One region of the Sulfurovum sp. TSL6 genome, then DNA from elsewhere that is predicted to be linked to it. Evidence: riboswitches for the same ligand, from Rfam matches in the RefSeq annotation. Region 1 holds a riboswitch; the other holds the start of a gene.
What was found. A riboswitch is a leader RNA that binds a small molecule or an ion and turns the genes downstream of it on or off. The one in region 1 is predicted to bind cyclic di-GMP.
Positions count from the first base shown of each region.

Region 1 (10,924 bases):
TTTACCTCACCAATTTTTGCTAAGTGTGTACGTAAGAAATCCTGGAACTTAGATTGGAATATCGGATCTGTCCACGATTTTCCATGCATAGAACCTTTCCATGTGTCATAGAGTTCATTATGACAGTTCATACATTTATTATCGGCACTGTCAAAGAGTGTATTTCCGTATTTTATGCCAGTATGATATTCAGCTGCTGCAGCAGATAGCGGTGATACACGTGTACCTCCGGTGTAGTCGACATAGGTGATATTTTGATCTGTAACTATCTGATAGCCTAACTCGCCTGGAGCAGGATCACTGTCTGTAACTGTTGTTACTGTAGATGTGCTGCTACCATCACCACATCCGCTTAATGAAAAAACGACTCCCACAGTTAACAAAAGCATTAATGCTTTAGTATTTAACTTCATTCTTCTTCCTTTTAGTCTAATTATGTTCAAGACACCAAGTGTCAAACCTAATTGATATTAGAATACTAATATCCCCCCTATGGATTGTTATAAAACAATCCATTTTAATTCTAGAATATAAGTGTTAAGTAAGTGTTAAATAATATTTAACTTATAAATAAAAATTATTTATTTTATATTTTTGAAAAACATTGGAAAAATCTATGACATTTTGTCATATTTTTAATGTTTGCTTTTAAAGCCGGATATACTTTTCCAAATACGATAGAGAAGGTTAAATAGTATGTTTTTGCATATCGACATAGACAGTTTTTTTGCTTCTGCCGAACGGAGTGTAAATCATGCTTTAAAAGGTATACCTATGTGTGTCGGGTCTCGCAGTAACCTTGAGATATTTAATAAAAAACGCACCCATATTAGGCTTATGAATGATAATTCCGGTGCGTTTGTTGCTCCTGTGTTCTATAGTGATAAAAAGAAAACGTTTGAGACTTATTTTGTAGATGAGATAGAAGGAAGAAAAAAGATACGGGGCATCGTAACTACTGCAAGTTATGAAGCGAGATTATGTGGAGTGAAAACGGCTATGCCCATAGCACAGGCATTACATCTTTGCCCTGAGATGACGGTGATACCTTCGAACTATCCACTTTATCATAAGCTTTCGCATAAGATACATGATTTCATGTTGGCACATATTCCCAAGGTAGAACAGTACAGCATTGATGAGTTTTTTGGTGATGTCAGCGGTTGGAAAAAAGATGAAGAGGTGTATGGTTTTGCTCAAGAGTTACAGGCAAAGATACTGGAATATTTTGACATTCCTGTTTCGATAGGGATTGCAAAGGCAAAATGGATCGCCAAACTGGCAACAGAGTCTGCCAAGCCTTATGGTGTGTATGAGGTGAAAGATATAGATACCTATATAGAAAATATTCCTATTAAAGCGTTTCCAGGTATAGGAAAAGGATTTCAAAAGAGGCTGGAAGCACATTATATCTCTACACTTGGTGATATAAAGCGAAACAAAAGACTGCTTGAATCATGGAAAAAACCTGGTATCCAACTCTATGGACGTGTTACCGGAACAGATCATGAAGGTATCAGCAGCAGAGGGGAGAGGAAGTCCATAGGCATCAGTCGAACATTTGATGCCATACATGATAATGCTGAGATCAAAAGACGTATTATGATCATGGCAAGGCATATTATCTATATGGTGATGGCTATGGAGGTGAACCCTACAAGCTATTATTTGAAGATAGGGTATGAGTATGGTGTAAAAGTTAAAAAGACACTAACTGTGAACAGGGTTTTTTCTGAAACACTCTTTAAGTCTATGCTTTCAGACATGTATGAAGAGATAGCCCAGAGCAATAAAGGAGCTATCAAACTGACATTGAACGTTTCAAGTTTTGCTTCACTTAACCTGAAGACACTTTCACTGATAGATTTCCATGACGACAGCAAAGAAAAACAATTACATCAAAATATACATGCGTTAAGAGCACGTTTTGGGCTGGATATCATTAAAACAGGAAATGAACTTTAAAATATATTCAACTTATTAGGGTTTCATGCTACAATGTTGTATGAATTTAAAAAGATTATTCTCGAACATAAAAGAGCTTCAAACGGTTGATGACTCTGTAGTCAATTCATTGTATACACTTTCGACGAGAGCACTGTTAGTTGTTGTTCTATTAGCTATTTTAATCATTGTAGCTTTATACCCAATACTTGATGGCAGTATTCTAGTGTGGTCACTGATCTTGATGATCTTAACAGGATATAGACTTTATTCTGCTTATAGTTTTAAACAAAATCCTAAAAAATACTCCATGGCATTATGGTATAAAAAATTTGTCGTTGATGCAATATTGACTGCACTTGTTTTTTCAACATTAGGTTTTATTTTTATACATCAGGTAGATCACTATTATCAACTTTATATTGTTGCGGTACTTTTAGGATTGTCTTTAGGTTCTACAGTTTCTTTATCGGCAGATGCACGACTCAATATCATGTATTCAACTATTCTTTTATTGCCTCTTATTTTTTCTATGGCATTGCTTCATGATACGCCTTTGCATATCATACTTACCATTTCACTGATCTTGTATTTTCTTGCACAAGTGACCAACATCTATAATATGTATCAACAAAAAAATGCTTTTAATATGTTGCAATCGGAACATATGCTTTTAAATAGTTTATTTAAAAATGCACCTCTTGGTATCTTTACCTATAATAAAGATTTAAAGGTACTAGAGTGTAATGAACAATTAAAGACATTATTTGAGCATGAAAAAGAGAAGATCACAGGAATGGATCTTCGTATGCTTCCAGACAGACGTATATTAAAAGTATTAAAAAATGCAATTAGTGAGGGTACACAATCTTATGAAGGTCCATATGTATCCCTCAATAATAAGCCATTTTGGATAGATGCAAAAGTTTTTTCTTTTAGTGATTCAGATAATAATGTTTTGGGTGGCGTAGGTATGATAGAGGATAAAACGAAAGAACATACCGCCTTAACAGAGCTTGAATATTTGGTGCAACATGATGTACTTACCGGTTTGTTCAATCGTAGAGGTTTTAGGAACTATATGGAGAAACTTGTAACGAGTGTAAAACATAAAACATATTTTTCAATACTTTTTTATCTTGATCTTAATCAGTTTAAAAGCATTAATGACTCTTTGGGGCATCAAGTGGGAGATGATGTACTTCTTGCTGTATCTAAACGTTTGACCGATAACTTAGGAAAAGATTGTATGGTCAGCAGATTGGGTGGAGATGAATTTATCATTATTATTCCACATGTATCAGAAGATAAAAACATGGCTCATAAAGAAGCTGAAGAGTTTTCTAGAGAGATACAGGATCTTTTCTTAGAACCCTTTATCATCAAAGAGATGCATTTACATATTAAATCAAGTATAGGTATCGTTATTATGAAACCTGCTTATACGAATATCGTAGAGATCATAAGACATGCAGATCTTTCAATGTATCAAGCAAAGAATGATAATGGACATGTTGCATATTATGATTCTTCTTTAGACAAACAACAAAAAGAGCTATTTATGCTTCAGCATGACCTGGTATATGCAGTCAAAAATAATCAGTTGGGTCTTTTTTATCAACCCGTAGTTTCCATAGATGAAGATGTAGTGTGCTCTGCTGAGGCACTTGTACGTTGGGATCATCCGACAAGAGGAGCCCTGTCACCGCAGGATTTTATACCATTGGCTATTAAAGCAGGTTTGATCTCACAGATTACATGGTGGGTTCTTGATAATGTATGCCAGCATATAGCTCAATGGAAAAAAGAGAATAGCTGGAACCTGGAGTATGTTTCGATCAATGTGAATGCACAGCAATTTGTAGAAAATAATTTTGCTAGGGAATTCCTTAACAAGTTAAGAAAATATGGACTAGAGACTCATGACATCATGATAGAGATCACAGAACGATCACTGATTGATAATTTTGATAATACAGAGGATGTCATTAATGAGTTACGTAGGCAAGGAGTAAGATGTGCCATTGATGATTTTGGTACAGGCTACTCTTCTTTATCTTATCTAAAGAAGCTTTCTTTCCATACATTGAAAATAGATAAGGAATTTATAAAAAATATAGAATTCAACCCTAGTGAAGTACATCTTGTTTCAAGTATATTGGACATAGGAAGACAATTCAACTATAACATCATTATAGAAGGTATTGAAAACGAACAGCAACTAGAGCTGCTTAGAGGGCTAGATCCAAAACTTAGGTATCAAGGATATCATTTTTCCAAAGCTGTAGATGTAGAAGAGTTTGAGAAACAGTTTTTACAAAATGTTACTGAAGTTCCAATATTATAAAATATTATGCAAGTTTGGATCATTCAAGATGTATCTAATTCATAATGATATATAATACCTACGTTATAGTAAAGAGACTTTTTAAATATAATTTGTTGTGCCAAACCTGTTGTGAAGCAGGGACGGAAAGCTATGGGTCTTAACTCTAAGATCGCCAGGTTGCCAAATACCAATACTAAAAGTATTATTTTGCTTTTACAACTTGTTCTGCCTGCAAATTCTATTTAATTCAAAATTATTTTGTTGTGCCAAACCTGTTGTGAAGCAGGGACGGAAAGCTATGGGTCTTCATTTTAAGATCGCCAGGCTGCCAAAATAAATTCATATTTCTTTTGCGCAACATCCAATATATAAAAAAGGGTATTTATGAAAAAATTTCATAATATGATAGCTATTGTGTTAGCTTTTACACTAATCACACTCATCACAGGCTGTGGAGGCGGTTCTTCTACTCCAACGGGTACTTTATCACTCAGTATCACTGATGCGCAACCTCAGTTGGATAAAGAAAACGATGTAAATGTAACAGAAGTGAATATTGCTGTTATTGGTATTGAATACAATTATGAGGGAAATTGGATCACTGCTGAAGATTTCGAGCCTCAGACATTCAACCTATTTGAACTTCATGATGGTAAATCACTTCATTTGGGAAATATGATTCTGCCGGCAGGTCACTATCAGGAGATTCGCTTTAAATTGGCTGCCCCTACAAAAGAGTCAGAAGTTAAAAGTAATCCAGATTGTAATATAACATGGTCTGATGGATCATCTGCGCCATTATTTGTTCCTAGTGGAGGACAAAGCGGTTATAAAGGTAAAGGTGCATTTGATATCACGGCTGATGCAAAAATCGAAGTGACTGCAGATTTCGATATATATAAATCAATTGTTCCGACAGGAAGTGGAAAATATAATTTAAAACCAGTGATTAGATTGGTGGTCACTGAACTTTCAGGTATGATTAGGGGAACAGTTCTTGATTTTTCAGACCATAATAATTTGAGGGTTTTTGCTTACAAAGAAGGTGATTGGAATGATGAATTAGATCCTTTCCCGAATGCTGTAAGCTCAGACGATGTCAATATTAGTGATGGTAACTTTACGTTGGCATACCTTGGTGAAGGAAACTATACTCTTATTACGGCAGACTACCTAGCAGGTGGTATATATAATGAATTTTTCTATGAAAAACATAATGTTGAAGTCTTGAAAGGACAAACAACATTGGTTGATATCAATACTTCAAACTAAAATGTATTGAATATATTCCAGACTGCATACAAAGTATGTGTCTGGAGTAAAAAGAGATAAATAATCTAATCTCTTTTTATATGCTGCTTAGAACAATTCTCTACAAGTATTTTAAAAAACGATCTGCCCGTCTTGCTGCATACGTTTGATAATACCTTTTGCCATCTCATGGCCTTGATAGGCAGCTTTTCTACACCACTCTATGGCTTTCTCTTTATCCTCTTCGCAACCTAACCCCATGTCATATAATGCGCCCAGGTTAAACTGTGCTTTGGCATTGCCTGCCTGAGCTGCTTTAGAGAAGAGTATGAATGCCTTTTTGTAATCCTGGTGTACACCACGACCCTCTTTGTACATGGCACCAAGGTTATTAAAGGCATCTATGTTGCCTCTTTTGGCTGCTTCTTCGTACCAGAAGGCTGCTTCTGATTCATTTTTCTCACACCCTTCACCGTTTTCTAGCATCAATGCCACTTCAAACTGTGCCAAAGGTACTTCTCTGGTTGCAGATTCTAGATAGTAGTCAAAGGCTTTTTTAGTATCTTGGTTGACACCATAGCCTCTAAAATATAGAAAACCTAGATAGTAATAAGATACAGGGTCATTTTGTTTTTCTAGAGCAGTATAGAGCTCAAGGGCCTTATCGTATTCTTTTGCGAGTAATGCGTTGTACGCTTCTTGTGCTAGAGGAGTCATTATACACCAAACCCTGCAAGTTCTGCACTCACTTTTTCTATCTTGCTTTGCGCATCTTCAAGTGCTTGCTTATTTGTGGCAAGTACTTCTGCTGGTGCATTGGCAACAAACTTTTCATTATTGAGCATACCACTTAATTTTTGTATCTCTTTTTCTAGCTTCTCTTTTTGTTTAGTCAGTTTGTTGATGATAGGTGTCATATCTATCTCACCCGTTGGCAGATACACTTCTAAATTATCAGAAACATCCGTAATGGAGTCTGCTACTTTTGCATCCACAAACTCAATATTTTCCACTTTAGCCAATTTCTGTATGAATGGACGAGCCATCTCTGTATCGATATTTACATCTAGTTTGATGTAGGCTTTTTCTATCTTGCTATTACCCATATCGATGACTACTTTAGCACGTCTCAGAGCAGTGATAGACTCTTCGATGATCGCAAACATGTTTTCAGCTTCTACGTCTCTTGTTATCTCTTTAGGGAAGTTCATGACCATTAATGAATCACCACCTTCTAGTGTAGTACCTGAGAGTTTGTGGTAAAGATGATCAGAGATAAACGGCATGAACGGAGAAACCATTTTAAGTGTCTCTTTGAAGATCGCACCAAGCTCTACGATGCTTTCTCTGTCGGCTTTAGAGTATTCGATACCCCAATCACAAAACTCATTCCATACAAAGTTGTAGAGTGTTTTTGCAGACTCATCAAATTTATAAGACTCAATTGAGGTACGAATCTTCTCTACCGCAAGACTCAAACGGCTTTGCATATAGCGCCCAAGCAGTGTTTTAACTTCTATATCTTTGAGTTCTGGAAAAGTATCTACATTGAGTTGCAAGTAGTTTGTTGCATTGTAAAGTTTGTTCGTAAAGTTTCTAAACTGCTCTAGATTTTTAGCACCCAGTTTTATGTCACGACCCTGTACAGCCAGGTATGCCAAAGTAAATCTGATAATATCTGCTGAATGTTCTTCCACCATATCAAGTGGATCGATCACATTGCCTTTTGACTTTGACATCTTCGCACCGTGTTCATCTCTTACAAGCGCATGCATATAGATGTCTTCAAATGGTAGTTTCCCTGTAAAATGTTCACCCATCATCATCATTCTTGCTACCCAGAAGAACATGATGTCAAAACCTGTAATGAGCAGTGAATTAGGGTAAAAATCTTCCATGTCAGTTTCATTATAGAGTTCTGTAAGCTTACCGTTATTTCCCCAACCTAAAGGTGACATTGCCCATAAGGCTGAAGAGAACCATGTATCGAGTACGTCAGGGTCTTGTGTTATTTTCTTTGATGCACATTTTGGACATGTTTCAGGTTCATCTTCCCTGTCTGCCCATTGATGGCCACAGTCATCACAGGTAAATACCGGTATACGGTGTCCCCACCATAGTTGACGAGAGATACACCAAGGACGAAGTTCATCCATCCATGCTGTATAAGAGTTTATCCAGTGGGCAGGGTGGAAGTTGTTGTGTTTTTTAGTCTCTTTGATAGAATTTTCAGCTATTTTTTCACTCAAGAACCACTGTTGAGAGATAAAAGGTTCAACGATATTCTTACATCTGTAACAGTGTCCTACTTGATGAATATGCTCTTCTATTTTCACGATATGTCCGGCATCTTCAAGTGCTTTTACGATCACTGGACGCGCTTCTAGACGCTCTAAACCAGCAAAATCACCACAGTAGTCATTTAATATCCCTTTTTCATCAAAGACCTTGATGAACTCTAAGTTATGTCTTTTCCCTACCGCATAGTCATTTTGGTCATGTGCAGGTGTCACTTTAACCACACCTGTTCCAAACTCCATATCTACATATTCATCCGTAATAACCTTGATCTTTCTATCCGTCAGTGGTAAAAGAACCTCTTTACCAACGATGTCTGTATAACGATCATCATCAGGGTGTACCATGATCGCGGTATCACCGAAGTATGTCTCAGGTCTAGTAGTCGCTACTTCAAGCTCTCCTGAACCATCAGCAAATTTATAGATCATCGTGTAGAATTTGCCATTGACCTCTTCGTGTTCTACTTCAATGTCAGACAATGCACCATCATGGGTACACCAGTTGACCATATAATTATTTTGAGTGATGTGACCTTCATTGTAAAGTGAGACAAATGCTTCTTTGACGGCTTCTTTAAGCCCCTCATCCATGGTAAAACGCTCACGTTTCCATGCAGGTGTGACTCCCAGCTTTCTCATCTGGTGTACGATGTTGCCGCCACTTGTCTCTTTTTGCAACCATGCACGCTCTAAGAATTTCTCTCTTCCTATCTCTTCTTTTGTCGTACCTTCGGCTAAAAGCTGCTTTTCTACAATGTTCTGAGTAGCAATACCTGCATGGTCAGTACCAGGTTGCCAAAGTGTTTTAAACCCATCCATACGCTTATAACGTGTAATGATATCTTGGAGTGTAAATGTAAGTGCATGACCGATATGCAGAGACCCTGTAACATTTGGAGGAGGCATCATAATAGAAAAGTTTTTCCCTTCCTCCTGGATACGCTTATTTCCATCTATTTCAAAGTACCCACGCTCTTCACAGAGTTTATAGTAATTATCTTCTACTTCTTTTGGGTTATATGTTGCTTTTTTTTCAGTTGATTCGCTCATCAGACTATCCTACATGATAATATTGTCGCGATTATAGCGTAATGGTGCTTTTTCTTTTATGGCAGGGCTTAAAAGAGTGGAGTTTTGTTCTTTTTGTGCCATTGTATAATGGCATCCCATGCTTCCTCTGCATTATCTACATACGATAATATATCTAGATCATGAGACGCTATGGCATCCTCTTCTTGTAAAAAATCAAAATCAATCATACGGTTCCAGTACTCTTTTCCAAGCAGAATGACGGGTATAGGGTGACTTTTTTTTGTTTGTATCAGTGTTAATACTTCAAAGAGTTCATCAAGGGTACCAAAACCTCCTGGAAAGATGACCAGCGCCTTGGCGCGTTGCATAAAATGGAGTTTACGTACGGCAAAATATCGAAACTGGAAACAGAGTTCAGGTGTAATGTATGGGTTAGGGAATTGTTCATGTGAGAGGTCTATATTGAGACCGATAGATTTGGAACCCACATCAGAAGCACCGCGGTTTGCTGCTTCCATAATACCAGGACCACCTCCTGTCATTAAGGTGACATGCATATCTTCAGGGCTTTTACCGCTTTTCCCTACCAGTTGACCAAATTTACGTGCTTCGTCATAGTAATGACTCTTTCTTACTATACTTTCCGCTTTTTTAAGTGCAATAAGAAGTGCTTCTGAATGAGGAGAAGCCTCCAACTCCTTTTCGATCTTTTTCAATTCTTTTATAGCAATATCAAATTCAACAATACGGGCACTACCAAAAACCACAATTGTATGGTCCACACCCTGTTTTTGCATTTTTACCTCTGCTTTGAGATAATCAAGCTGAAGTCTTACTCCTCTGGCCTCATCAGAATAGATAAAATTTTTATCTTCCTCTGCAATTTCATAAGATGGATCATTGACGATGGTTTTGATCTGTTTTAACGTGTCAGAATAATTATTGGACTTTTTTTTCATACTGGTACCTCTATGGATATTATACATATTTTTTGAATGAATTCCTTTGAATACATTTTAATGTTATAATTTTTTATATGAATGTACAAAGGCTAAACCATGAAAAATATAGCGATACTCTGTTCAGGTGGTGATGTTTCAGGAATGAATGCTGCACTCAAGCGTTTTGTTGAATACAGCATTGGGAAAGGACTTACACCGTATTTTGTAAATAATGGTTTTGAAGGTTTGATAGACAACAACATCTATAAGGCAGGTTACCGTGATGTTGCAGGTATCATTTCACGTGGTGGGACAAAGATACGCTCTTCTCGTTCAAAACGTTTTATGGAGCAGTCTTATCGTAAACAGGCACTTGATAACCTCAAGGCACATAATATAGGTTATTTGGTCGTTTTGGGTGGTGATGGTTCCTTTAAAGGGATGCAGGCACTGAGTGACGAGAGTGAAGGGTTAAGCTTTGCCGGTATTCCTGCTACGATCGACAATGATATTGCTGGAACAGAGTACTGTCTTGGTGTAGATACAGCACTTAATGTCATTAAGTATGCCATAGACTCTATCAGAGATACTGCATCATCCTTTAGCCGTGCATTTGTCATAGAAGCGATGGGAAGAGAGTGTGGCTATCTGGCACTTGTCTCAGCACTGACCTCTGGGGCAGAGATGTGCTTAATACCGGAAATACCCTATGAACTAAACGATTATAAATCATGTTTTAAAAAACAGATACAAGAGGGCAGAGAGTATTTTATCGCAGTGGTCTCTGAAGCTATGAAAAATTCAGAAGATGTTGCACAGTGGTTTGAAGAAGAGATAGGTATAGAATCCCGTATTACAGTACTGGGTCACATGCAACGTGGGGGAAATCCTACAGTGTATGACCGTCTTATGGCTTTTGATTTTGTGACCCAGGCTATAGATGGTTTGCTTGAAGGCAATAAAAGCTCCGTGATCTGTTACAATAAAAGTGGATTTAATCATAAAGATATTGAAGATGTTGCTTTTAAAAAATACGAAATAAACGCTGAATTATTGAAGCTTGGAATGGAGTTCGGGTGCCATATATGAAATATTATGTATGGCTTCCTTTTGTATTATGGGTTAGT
Region 1 covers NZ_BPFJ01000001.1:785,776-796,699, reverse strand. Annotated here, with positions in the region: gene LDM93_RS03935 (cytochrome c family protein) at 1-413, opposite strand, end outside; gene LDM93_RS03930 (DNA polymerase IV) at 697-1,965, shown strand; gene LDM93_RS03925 (EAL domain-containing protein) at 2,006-4,291, shown strand; cyclic di-GMP riboswitch class I at 4,381-4,458, shown strand; cyclic di-GMP riboswitch class I at 4,529-4,606, shown strand; gene LDM93_RS03920 (DUF4382 domain-containing protein) at 4,676-5,545, shown strand; gene LDM93_RS03915 (tetratricopeptide repeat protein) at 5,657-6,241, opposite strand; gene LDM93_RS03910 (valine--tRNA ligase) at 6,241-8,874, opposite strand; gene LDM93_RS03905 (LOG family protein) at 8,943-9,815, opposite strand; gene LDM93_RS03900 (6-phosphofructokinase) at 9,915-10,886, shown strand; gene LDM93_RS03895 (SdiA-regulated domain-containing protein) at 10,883-10,924, shown strand, end outside.

Region 2 (10,924 bases), on a different contig from region 1:
CACTTTATGACTTACCCACTCTCAGAAATAACAGAACATATTGGCTTAGACTTTCAAGGTGAAGATCTCATTATAGAAGGGATACACACACTGAGTGAAGCTACATCCACACAACTTAGTTTTTTTACGGATAGTAAATATGCTTCACAATTGGCAGATACCAAGGCTGCTGCGGTACTGATCGATGAAAAGCATGCAGGGTTACTGCCTTCTGGAACGATTGCGCTGATTACAGATGAAGCGTATCTTAAATTGGCACTGGCCTCTAAGTTCTTCGCACATAAACTTGGGAGTGAGGCCTCACAGCCTACTGTCGGTGAGGCATGTGATATAGATAAGAGCGTCTCTTTTGGTAAAAATGTCAAACTGGGCGACAATGTTACACTCTTGGCAGGTTGCTATGTGGGTGATAATGTGACGATTGGTTCAGGGACACTTCTCCATCCAAATGTGACCCTGTATCATCATACAGAAATAGGTTCTGAGTGTATCATTCATAGTGGTACAGTGATCGGTTGTGATGGGTACGGTTTTGCACATACAAAGCTTGGTGAACATGTGAAGATCTATCAGAATGGTAATGTTGTTGTAGAAAATGATGTAGAGATCGGTGCAAACTGTGCCATAGACAGAGCCGTATTCGGTACAACATATATCCGTAAAGGTACCAAACTCGATAACCTTATACAGATCGCACATAACTGTGATGTCGGTGAGCATACCCTTTGTGCTGCTCAAGTGGGTCTTGCAGGTTCTACGACTTTAGGCAGAAATGTAGTCATGGGTGGACAAAGTGCCACTGCAGGACATTTGGAAGTGGGTGACTTTGCAACTATCGCAGGGAAAGGCGGTGTTACCAAGTCTCTTGAAGGTGGCAAAACCTATGCAGGTTTTCCTGCTATTGATCATAAAATGTGGTTGCGTTTGCAAGCTAAAATAATGGGGTTGGTCAAAGGTAAAAAATAGTTAAGTCATTGTAATATAATCATTGATATTAAAAATTTAAAGGAGAATATATGAGTGGCACAGTAACAAAAATAGATGAAATGACCTTGAGTGGTACAAAAGATGGGAAGATCACTGTTACGACGGTATCAGAACCTTATGGTCCAAAGAGTGAAAGTGTAGCAAGTATCGGTATTTCCCTGCAAGCAGGAGCTGAAGAACCAGATTGGAAAGTACATATTCCTAAAGCAAATATCGATGCAGTGATCGAAGCATTGGAAGAAGCGAAAAAAAGTTTATAGTTTTCGAAAGAAACGTTAATGGGCTTGACCCATTAACTATATTTCATTATTCTTCATGACCTTGTATTTGTCGAAAGCTCTTTGCATGAGGTCTTTATCAGGAATTTTTCTTCCTGCAATATATCCGATGATATTGCCATCATCGTCTAATTTAGGTTTTATCCACACAACAACATTGTAATATTTGCCTTCACTGGTCATATTTTTTACAAAACCTTCCCAGTAGTTACCACCTTTTATTGTTTCCCATAACTCTTTGAACGCTGCTTTTGGCATATCCGGATGTCTGTTTATACTGTGTGGTGATCCAATGAGTTCTTCTTTTGTATAACCGGTAAGTTCACGAAATTTACGGTTAGCATAAGTAATGATACCTGCCGTATCTGTTTCCGTAATCATCACACCACCATCAAATGGTACCTCTATATCTACAGGATCTGGTTTTGTGATTTCTTTACCGGTAATAGTGTTTTTAACTGTTTTTCCCATTTTTTCTCCATGGACAATAGATATGTTACATTAAAAGTGTTATAGGACAGAAAGAAGTACAAATGCAGATCAAGCACATTTGGCAGTTTGGCAATCTACATTGAGACCCATCACTTTCTGTCCTCACTTCACAATGAGTTTAGCCTTAAATATAATAGATAATATAATATCTATCTATCGCTTATATGAACATGATACTATAGCTTAGGACTAAGATTTAATCATATTTTCTTCATACTTTGCTACAATTACAGAATTATGATAAAGGGGCGTTTTTTGTCTATTACAGAAACAATCAAATCACTTTTACAAGAGCGTATACTCGTCATCGATGGTGCGATGGGTACACAGATACAAGACCTTACAGTTCCAGCTGAAGCATGGATAGATGATAAAGGTGTGGATCAGGAGGGATGTAATGAACTGCTTAACCATACAGCACCAGAGCTTATAGGGCGTATCCATAAGCGGTATGCTATGGCGGGTGCTGATCTACTCAAAACGAATACTTTTGGTACGATGCCATGGGTACTGGATGAGTATCAGATGGGTGAACGTGCCTATGAACTTTCCAAAAAAGGCGCTCAGCTTGTCAAAGAGGTCTGTAATGAATATGGCACGCAAGAGTCACCGAAGTTTGTCTTAGGTTCAATAGGACCGGGGACAAAGCTTCCCTCTCTGGGACACATTCATTATGACGAAATGTATGAGGGATATAAACTTGTTGCACTTGGGCTTATAGATGGGGGATGTGATGTCTTTCTTTTAGAAACATGTCAAGATCCTCTACAGATCAAAGCTGCTTTACATGCCTGCCAGGACGCAAATGAAGAGAGAAATGTTCAACTTCCTATCATGGTATCCGTAACGATAGAGCTTAGTGGATCTATGCTGATAGGTACCAATGCTGAGACTATTGTTACTATCTTGGAGCCATTTGATATTCTCTCTTTAGGATTGAACTGTGGTACAGGTCCGGATCAGGTTAAAAAGCATCTCAAAACACTCTCTGAGCTTTGTGCTATACCTATCTCGGTACATGCGAATGCGGGACTTCCTCAAAACCGTGGAGGGTATACCTACTATCCTATGGGGCCGGATGAATTCACCGAAAAACAACTGGAGTTTACAGGGTATGACGGCGTAAGTTTTCTTGGTGGATGTTGTGGTACAACGCCTCAACACATTCAAGCACTCAAAAAAGCAGTGGAAGCTTTAGTACCCAAAAAACCTACGGGTAGCATAGAACCTTCTATTGCTTCACTTTTTAATACGGTAGAACTTTTCCAGGAACCAGCACCACTGCTCATAGGTGAACGAAGTAATGCTACGGGTTCTAAAGCATTTAGAGAGCTTATCTTAGCCAGTGATTATGAAGGTACACTGACTGTAGGCCAGGCACAGGTGCGTGATGGGGCGCATATGCTTGATGTCAATGTGGAGTTCGCAGGGCGTGACGGGGCTAAGGATATGCGAGCGGTCATGGAGCTCTATAACCAGAAGATACCGCTTCCTCTGATGCCCGATGCAACACGACCCAATACCATAGAAGAGGGGCTTAAGTGTATCGGTGGAAAGCCTATCATCAACTCAACGAACCTGGAAGATGGAGAAGAGAACTTTGAAACCTATTGTAAGTTAGCCAAAAAGTATGGGGCTGTGCTTGTCTGTCTTGTGATAGATGAAGAGGGGATGGCAAGAAGCAAAGAGAAGAAAGTCGCAGTGGCTAAACGAATGTACGAACTTGCCGTGCACAAACATGGACTGGAACCTCAAAACATTATGTTCGATATGCTGGCCTTTACTGTGGGTACGGGTGAAGAAGAAGATAGGTTAGCGGGAAAGAATGCCTATGAAGCCATTAAAGAGATACATGAGATCTACCCTGAAGTAGGTTCGACACTTGGACTTTCAAACATTTCATTTGGTTTGGAAAAACATGCGAGATTCTATTTGAATTCTGTTTTCTTGCATCACTGTGTGCAGGCAGGTATGACCTCTGTGATCATTAATGTGAAGCACATTATTCCACTGGCTAAAATGACAGCCGAGGACATTGCTATTTGTGAAGAATTACTTTTTACACCAGATGAGAAATCACTCTTTAAATTCATCGACCATTTTGCAGATGCTGTGGTAGAAGATGAAGGTGCAGATGAAGCCTATGAAGCTATGAGCAATGAAGAGAAGATCAAAAAACTTCTTATGGATGGTGACAAAGAACGGATGATACCTTTGGTAGAAGAGGCACGTCATGAAATACACCCGGATGTGATCGTAAATGAAATCCTTATAGACGCGATGAAAGTGGTGGGTGAACTCTTTGGTTCAGGGCAGATGCAGTTACCATTTGTGCTTCAAAGTGCTGAGACGATGAAAGCAACGGTAGATTACCTCAATCCCCATTTGACCAAGCAAGAAAAAGAGACAGATACCACACTGGTCATAGGTACTGTGAAAGGTGATGTACATGATGTGGGTAAAAATCTTGTAGATATTATCCTTTCAAATAATGGATTTAAAGTAGTGAACGTCGGGATAAAAACCGAACTGCAGGAGTATCTCGACATTGTAGAGAAACAATCTATCCAGGCGATCGGTATGTCCGGACTGTTGGTGAAGTCCACGGCGGTGATGAGAGAGAATCTTGAAACGATGGCCGAGATGGGTATGGAGATACCGGTACTTTTAGGAGGAGCAGCACTTACACGCGCTTTTGTAGATGATTTCTGCAGACCTATTTATAAAGGCCCTATATTCTACTGTCGTGATGCATTTGACGGCGTTATCGCTATGAGTCGTATCGAGAAGTATAATGAAGATAACGCTGTAGGATTGGATACGCGTCTGGCCGGAGATATGGAAGAACGTGTTGAAAAAGTAAAAAAAGAGGTTGTGATACCACCGTTTGAAGAGATAGAAATGCCTGAGAAGGTAGAGATACCCACACCGCCATTCTGGGGAAGAAGAGTCCTTCAAAAAGAAGACTTGGATCTCTCTATGATCTACGAGTGGATCAATACACGTTCTGTCTTTAAGATGCACTGGGGTTATAAGAGCAAAGGTATGGATAAAGAAGCCTATCAAAAGCTCATAGACGAGACCGTCTATCCTGCTTTTGAACGTTTGAAAAAAGAGTTTATCGAAAAAGATCTTTTTGAACCGACGATCATCTACGGATATTATCCTTGTAGGAGTGATGATCAGGAATTGTTCTTGTTCGATGAGAGTGAAGGGTGGAATGTCGATGCCAATGCCAACCGTGAACCTTTAAACAAAGTCATCGGTAGGGCAGTCACAAAATTCTCTTTTCCTAGACAAGGCAGAAAACCTCACCGGGCACTTTCCGACTTTTACAGACATGACAGACACGATGTCATTGCACTTACCTGTGTGAGTGCAGGTGCGAAATTCTCTGCCTATGAAAAAGAGCTTTACGATGCAGGTAAATACCTGGAGTATAATATGGTACACGGGCTCTCAGTGGAACTTGCTGAAGCACTGGCTGAAGTGGTACACAAACAGATACGTTTGGATCTCAACATCACTGCCGAAGATGAAGGTCATACTTTACGTGATGTACGTATGAACCGTTACCAGGGGGCTAGATATTCGTTCGGGTACCCAGCATGTCCCGATCTGGAACAGAGCAGAGAGTTGTTTGATATGTTAAAACCTGAAGAGTTTGGTATAGAACTCTCTGAAACATTCCAGATAGTTCCCGAACAGAGTACTACTGCCTTGGTGGTGCACCATAAAAGTGCGACGTATTATTCGTTATAGGATCTTAACCTGTTCCTGTGATCTATATGGGAACAAGGGTTAAACTTCATGGTTAAATATCTTAGTAATGTTATATGCCAAACCCAACATCTCATGTTGGTTTAGTCACATATATATCGGGTTAAAAACAGATCAAGTTCTGTTCCCTCCATGGATCATATCTGAAATAATCCCTTTTTCATCTCTGCTCTCAGCAACAATAACCCCGATAATATGCAGGGGTACAAAGATCAATATGGCATTGTAAACAAGTTCATGGGTTTCTTTGATGTCATGGGCTGTATCTTTTGTAAGAGAAAGTGCTTCATAAAAGTGAATGGTCAATCCTGTCATTGCCATAAATAGAAGGCCAGCATAGAGAAAGACATAACTCAGAGTTACCATTTTTTTATGTAGCGTCTTTTCTTTGTAGTTCAGGTAGTTCATTTTCCCACTTTGGGTAAAAAAGAGCAGGAGTCTCCAAAGGAGCAAAGCGGCCAATGCATATCCTAAGAGGATGTGCCACTCCCACATAGGAGCACGGATGGCTGTGGCAAGTCCTTTGGCTTGATCAGCCGTGACTGCAATGTTTATCTCTGAAAGTTTTTGAGTAAGAAGTTCAGCATTGGCTCTCCAACTTAAAAAGGTTTTTCGTAAAAATACTGTTCCTAACAGACCTAAAATGACTGTTGCATGTACCCAGTGCCAAACTCTAAAATCTAAACGCCATTGTTTCACATTTGATCCTTTTGGGTTAAAATCTATAATCATAATTATATTATAGTAGCTTTATGAAAATTTTTATATACTAGATTAAATATATGAAGAGAAGGACGTCTAAAATGAAATTAGAAAAAGGAGTGTATAGACACTATAAAGGGAATCTTTATGAGGTTTTCATGACAGCACAACACTCAGAGACTGAAGAGTGGATGGTGGTCTATAAGGCTTTGTATGGTGATGAAGGAATGTGGGTACGTCCCTATGAGATGTTTGTGGAAAAAGTTGAGGTAGAGGGTGTCTTTATACCTCGCTTTGAAAAGATAGACGGTGAAGGTTAGATCCCTTCCATTTTTTTCGCCTCAAAACTCACTAAATTCTCTCCAGAAAACCTAAAAAGAAGTTCTATGGGACGACAGCATACTTCACAGTCTTCTATATAATCGCTTTCTTCCTCAGAACTGTCCAGTATCATAGAGATACGTTCCCAGCAGTAGGGACAGGTAAAGAAATGTTCCATGAATGGTCCTAATTTTTTATGTGATTGTACTATAATTTGCAAAAAAGAGTATATATGTCATCCATCATCGAACACTTTCAAACCCTGACACAGATCCCACACTGCAGTAAAATAGCAGATAGATTATTGGAATTTTTAGTTACGTTTTCTAAAGAAAGAGGGTATGACGTTGAAGTAGACGACGTTAAAAATATTTACCTATCAAAAGGGAAACCGACACTTTGTCTTCAAGCACATTATGACATGGTCTGTATGGGCAAGGCTCCTGTTTTGGAAACCTATATAGAAGATGGCTGGATGAAAGCCAAAGATTCTTCATTGGGTGCAGATAACGGTATGGCCATAGCGATGATGATGCAGCTTATGGATGAAGGCCAAGAGTTAGAGTTTCTATTTACTTCTGATGAAGAGGTGGGACTCATAGGGGCAAACAAAGTTGCTTTTGATCTTAAAAGTCCATACATGCTAAACCTGGACAGTGAAGATGAAGCAGAAGTCTATATAGGGTGTGCAGGCGGCGTCGATATTACAGCTTCAAAACAAGACAGTTATGTGGATGGAACTGGGTATTGTTATGAAGTGGCAGTCAAAGGACTGGTGGGTGGACATTCAGGTGTAGATATAGATAAAGGTATTCCTTCTGCGATAAAAGTACTGGGTGAGTATTTATATGAACAGAAGATCACACAGCTAGCAAGTATGTATGCAGGAGAACGACGTAATTCTATTCCGGCGAATGCAGTGGCCATTGTACGTAGTGAATCGAAGTTGGAGAATACAGAGTTGGTCAAAGTACGTGAACTCACCGAGAGACCGAAAGTATTGCGTGAGGGTGATAAAACCATAGAGATGTTACATAGATTTAAGCATGGCGTACATGCACAAAATGAGGAGCTGGGTATTCCTGATGTCAGTATCAATCTGGCTATTATTACAGCAGATGAGAAAGGCGGACTTCTTGTAGAAACAAGTGCACGTGCCATGGATGCAGTGAAGCTTGAAAATATTTCAAAAGAGACATTGGCATTTTTTAATGCTTACGGTTATCAAGTAAAACTTGAAGATAAATACCCTGCATGGAAACCAGACATCAGTGATTTTACAAATCTTGTCAGTCAAGAGATGCAATCTGTGTTCGGTAAAACAAAGATGATGGCGATACATGCAGGACTTGAATGCGGTGTGATTGCAGAGAAATACCCTGCTATGAAGTTTGCTTCCATCGGTCCAACGATCCGTTACCCTCATTCTACTAGAGAGATGGTGGATTTGGAATCCGTTGAACGTACGTTTGAAGTAGTGAAACAGATCATAAGATCAGTGAATGAAGAGCAGAAGAGGTATTGAAGTAAATAGTGCTAAGATAATCCTTACACTTTAAAGGTTTGTTTTGTTTTGCAATGGGCTTCCATAAAGCATCCTTCACACTCAGGTTTGACCGCTTTACATCTGTAGCGTCCAAACAGTACCATCGCTTGATGAAGTAAGTGTAGGTCTGTTTTGAATTTTTTACTTAATTCTTCTTCACATTTTACAGCGGTTTTGGCATCAGAGAGTCCTAAACGGTGTGCGACCCTGTATACATGGGTATCCACCGCCATGAGATTGGCACCGGTATACTCTATCATGACGACGTTGGCTGTTTTTTGACCTACCCCTGCAAGCTTGACCAGCTCATCTCGTTCCAGCGGGACTTCATTGCCATAGTATTCTACCACACTCTGTGCCATTTTGATGAGGTTTTTGGCTTTGTTGTTAAAAAATGAACAGGTATTAATGTATGATTTGACTTCATCCAAGTCGGCATTGGCAAGAGATACTGGGTCTGGATATGCTTTAAATAGAGCAGGGGTGATGATATTCACACGTTTATCTGTACATTGGGCAGAGAGCATAACTGCAATAAGCAGTTCATAAAGATTACGATACTCTAATTCAGTGACAGAATCAGGATAGTGTTCAAGAAAGATACTTTTTATCTCTTCTATCTCTTTTTTGGTTGCTTTTTTGACTTTTGCCATACTTATTGCCTTCCTCTAATAAAATACTAAATAGAATATTAGCACATTAATAAATGATTTACCCAAGAGGGATATACTTCTTCTTAAAATTTAAGTAATTAAGGATTATTCGAAATGTTAAAACTAGCAAAAACTTCACTTCTCGCTGTGGCTGTCATGGCAACATCAGTAGTGGCGTCAGACATACTCGTAACCGTCAATGGTAAAAACATCACCAAACAGGATGCACAAGCATTTGTGTCTGCCTCTGCACCTCAGGCAAACTTCATGGAACTTGCTCCTGATGAGAAAAAAATGGTTACAGAGAGACTGATAGAAAAAGTCCTTTTTACAGAACTTGCAGCACAAGAGGGCATAGATAAAAAGCCTGAATTTAAAAGAAACATGGAAAAGATCAGAGATGAACTTTTAGTCAACATGTGGATGAAAGAACAGATGGATAATGCGATTGTAAGTGAGAGTGAAGCAAAAGCATTTTATGATAAAAACGCTGAAAAATTTATGGAAAAAGCTTCTATGCATGCAAGACATATCTTACTTAAAAATGAAAAAGATGCACAAGATATTATTGATACGCTAAAGCCACTTAAAGGTGAGGCACTCAAAGCAAAGTTTATCGAATTGGCTAAAGCTAAATCTACAGGACCTTCTGCACCAAATGGTGGAGATCTTGGTACGTTTAGTAAAGGTCAGATGGTACCGGAGTTTTCAAAAGCAGTGTGGGCACTTGAGAATGGTCAAATCACAACAAAACCTGTGAAAACACAGTTTGGTTACCATGTGATCTACCTTGAAACAAAGACAGAAGCGAAACCGGCTTCTTACGAAAAAGTGAAAGATAAGATCGTTACTTCACTCAAGCAACAGCAGTTTACTGTTAAAATTAAAGAAGTGGCAAAAGAACTTAAGAGTAAAGCTAAAATTGTAGATATGACAGAAGAAGTGAATACAAATAAAAAGTAATTTTTAAGTAAAAAATAGGGAAAAGAATATGACAAAAATTTTTACGTTGTTGGGGTTATCGTTTAGTGTAATGATCACTTCAGTATCTGCAGATGATTTAAAAAACAGTTTAACAAATATGTTAAATACGAAAGAGACATCAGGGATAGTGGACCTAGGTAATATCAATTTAGATGCAAAGCCTAAACAACCCAAAACAAGATCTTCTAAAGCAGTGATCGCTACGGTCAATGGGCATAAGATCATCAAAAAAGAGGCGGACAGTTATCTTAAACAGCGTACACAGGGTAAAATCAGCGATTTTGACCACTTACCGCCAGAACAACGTTCACGACTCATTCAAGAGTTGGTACTTCCTGTCATGGTACTGGATGCGGCAAAAAAAGAGTTGTCTGAAGAAGAGAAACAGGCAGTCTATACACGTACATGGATGCAAAAAGAAGCACGTAAGATCAATGTCACTAATGAACAGGCTTTGACAGTCTATAATCAGTTAAAACTACAAGCCCAAGAGAATAATGCTACCCAAAAGATCCCACCATTTGACAGCATTAAGGATAAACTTAAAATCCAAATCATTGAGAAGACTTTGATCGATAAACTGATAAAAGATGCAAAGATAGAAGTATTGTAAAATGTTTATTAATTAGTAATTGGTAAATATTAGGTAAAATACACATAACATTATACAAAAGGAAATTGAGAATGAAAAAAATGCTTGTACTATTAGGTCTCACGTTGGCATTCACAACACATTATGCTGTAGCTGCAACTGCTGCGGGTAAAGTGAACGGTATGACGATTACTGTTGAAGAGGCAAATACTGCGCTTAATACACTTACAAAAGGTAAGATGACGTGGGAAAAACTTCCAGCTGATGGTAAAAAACAACTGATTGAAATGATGGCACCAGCTAAACTGGTAGCGGCAGAATCAAAAAAATCTTTAACGGATAAAGAAAAAGAAGCTGCACTTGCAGGTTTCTGGATGCAGAAAAAAATGGCAACAACGGAAGTGACTGACAAAGAAGCCCAAGATGCATATAATAAAATGAAAAAAGCAGCAGAAGCAGCAAAAAGTACACAAACAATACCGGCATTTGATGCAGTGAAAAATAACATTAAAATGCAACTTGCACAAGAAAAAGTTGTGGGTCAATTGATGAAAAATGCAAAAATAAAAGTAAAATAATTTCATAAAAA
Region 2 covers NZ_BPFJ01000002.1:231,250-242,173, reverse strand. Annotated here, with positions in the region: gene lpxD (UDP-3-O-(3-hydroxymyristoyl)glucosamine N-acyltransferase) at 7-966, shown strand; gene LDM93_RS06215 (hypothetical protein) at 1,017-1,247, shown strand; gene LDM93_RS06210 (PAS domain-containing protein) at 1,284-1,736, opposite strand; cyclic di-GMP riboswitch class I at 1,815-1,890, opposite strand; gene metH (methionine synthase) at 2,013-5,519, shown strand; gene LDM93_RS06200 (cytochrome b/b6 domain-containing protein) at 5,652-6,236, opposite strand; gene LDM93_RS06195 (DUF1653 domain-containing protein) at 6,341-6,559, shown strand; gene LDM93_RS06190 (CPXCG motif-containing cysteine-rich protein) at 6,556-6,738, opposite strand; gene LDM93_RS06185 (M20/M25/M40 family metallo-hydrolase) at 6,793-8,085, shown strand; gene nth (endonuclease III) at 8,109-8,759, opposite strand; gene LDM93_RS06175 (peptidylprolyl isomerase) at 8,874-9,722, shown strand; gene LDM93_RS06170 (hypothetical protein) at 9,751-10,356, shown strand; gene LDM93_RS06165 (hypothetical protein) at 10,428-10,913, shown strand.
Region 2: another riboswitch for cyclic di-GMP. It lies ahead of LDM93_RS06210 (PAS domain-containing protein); the one in region 1 lies ahead of LDM93_RS03920 (DUF4382 domain-containing protein).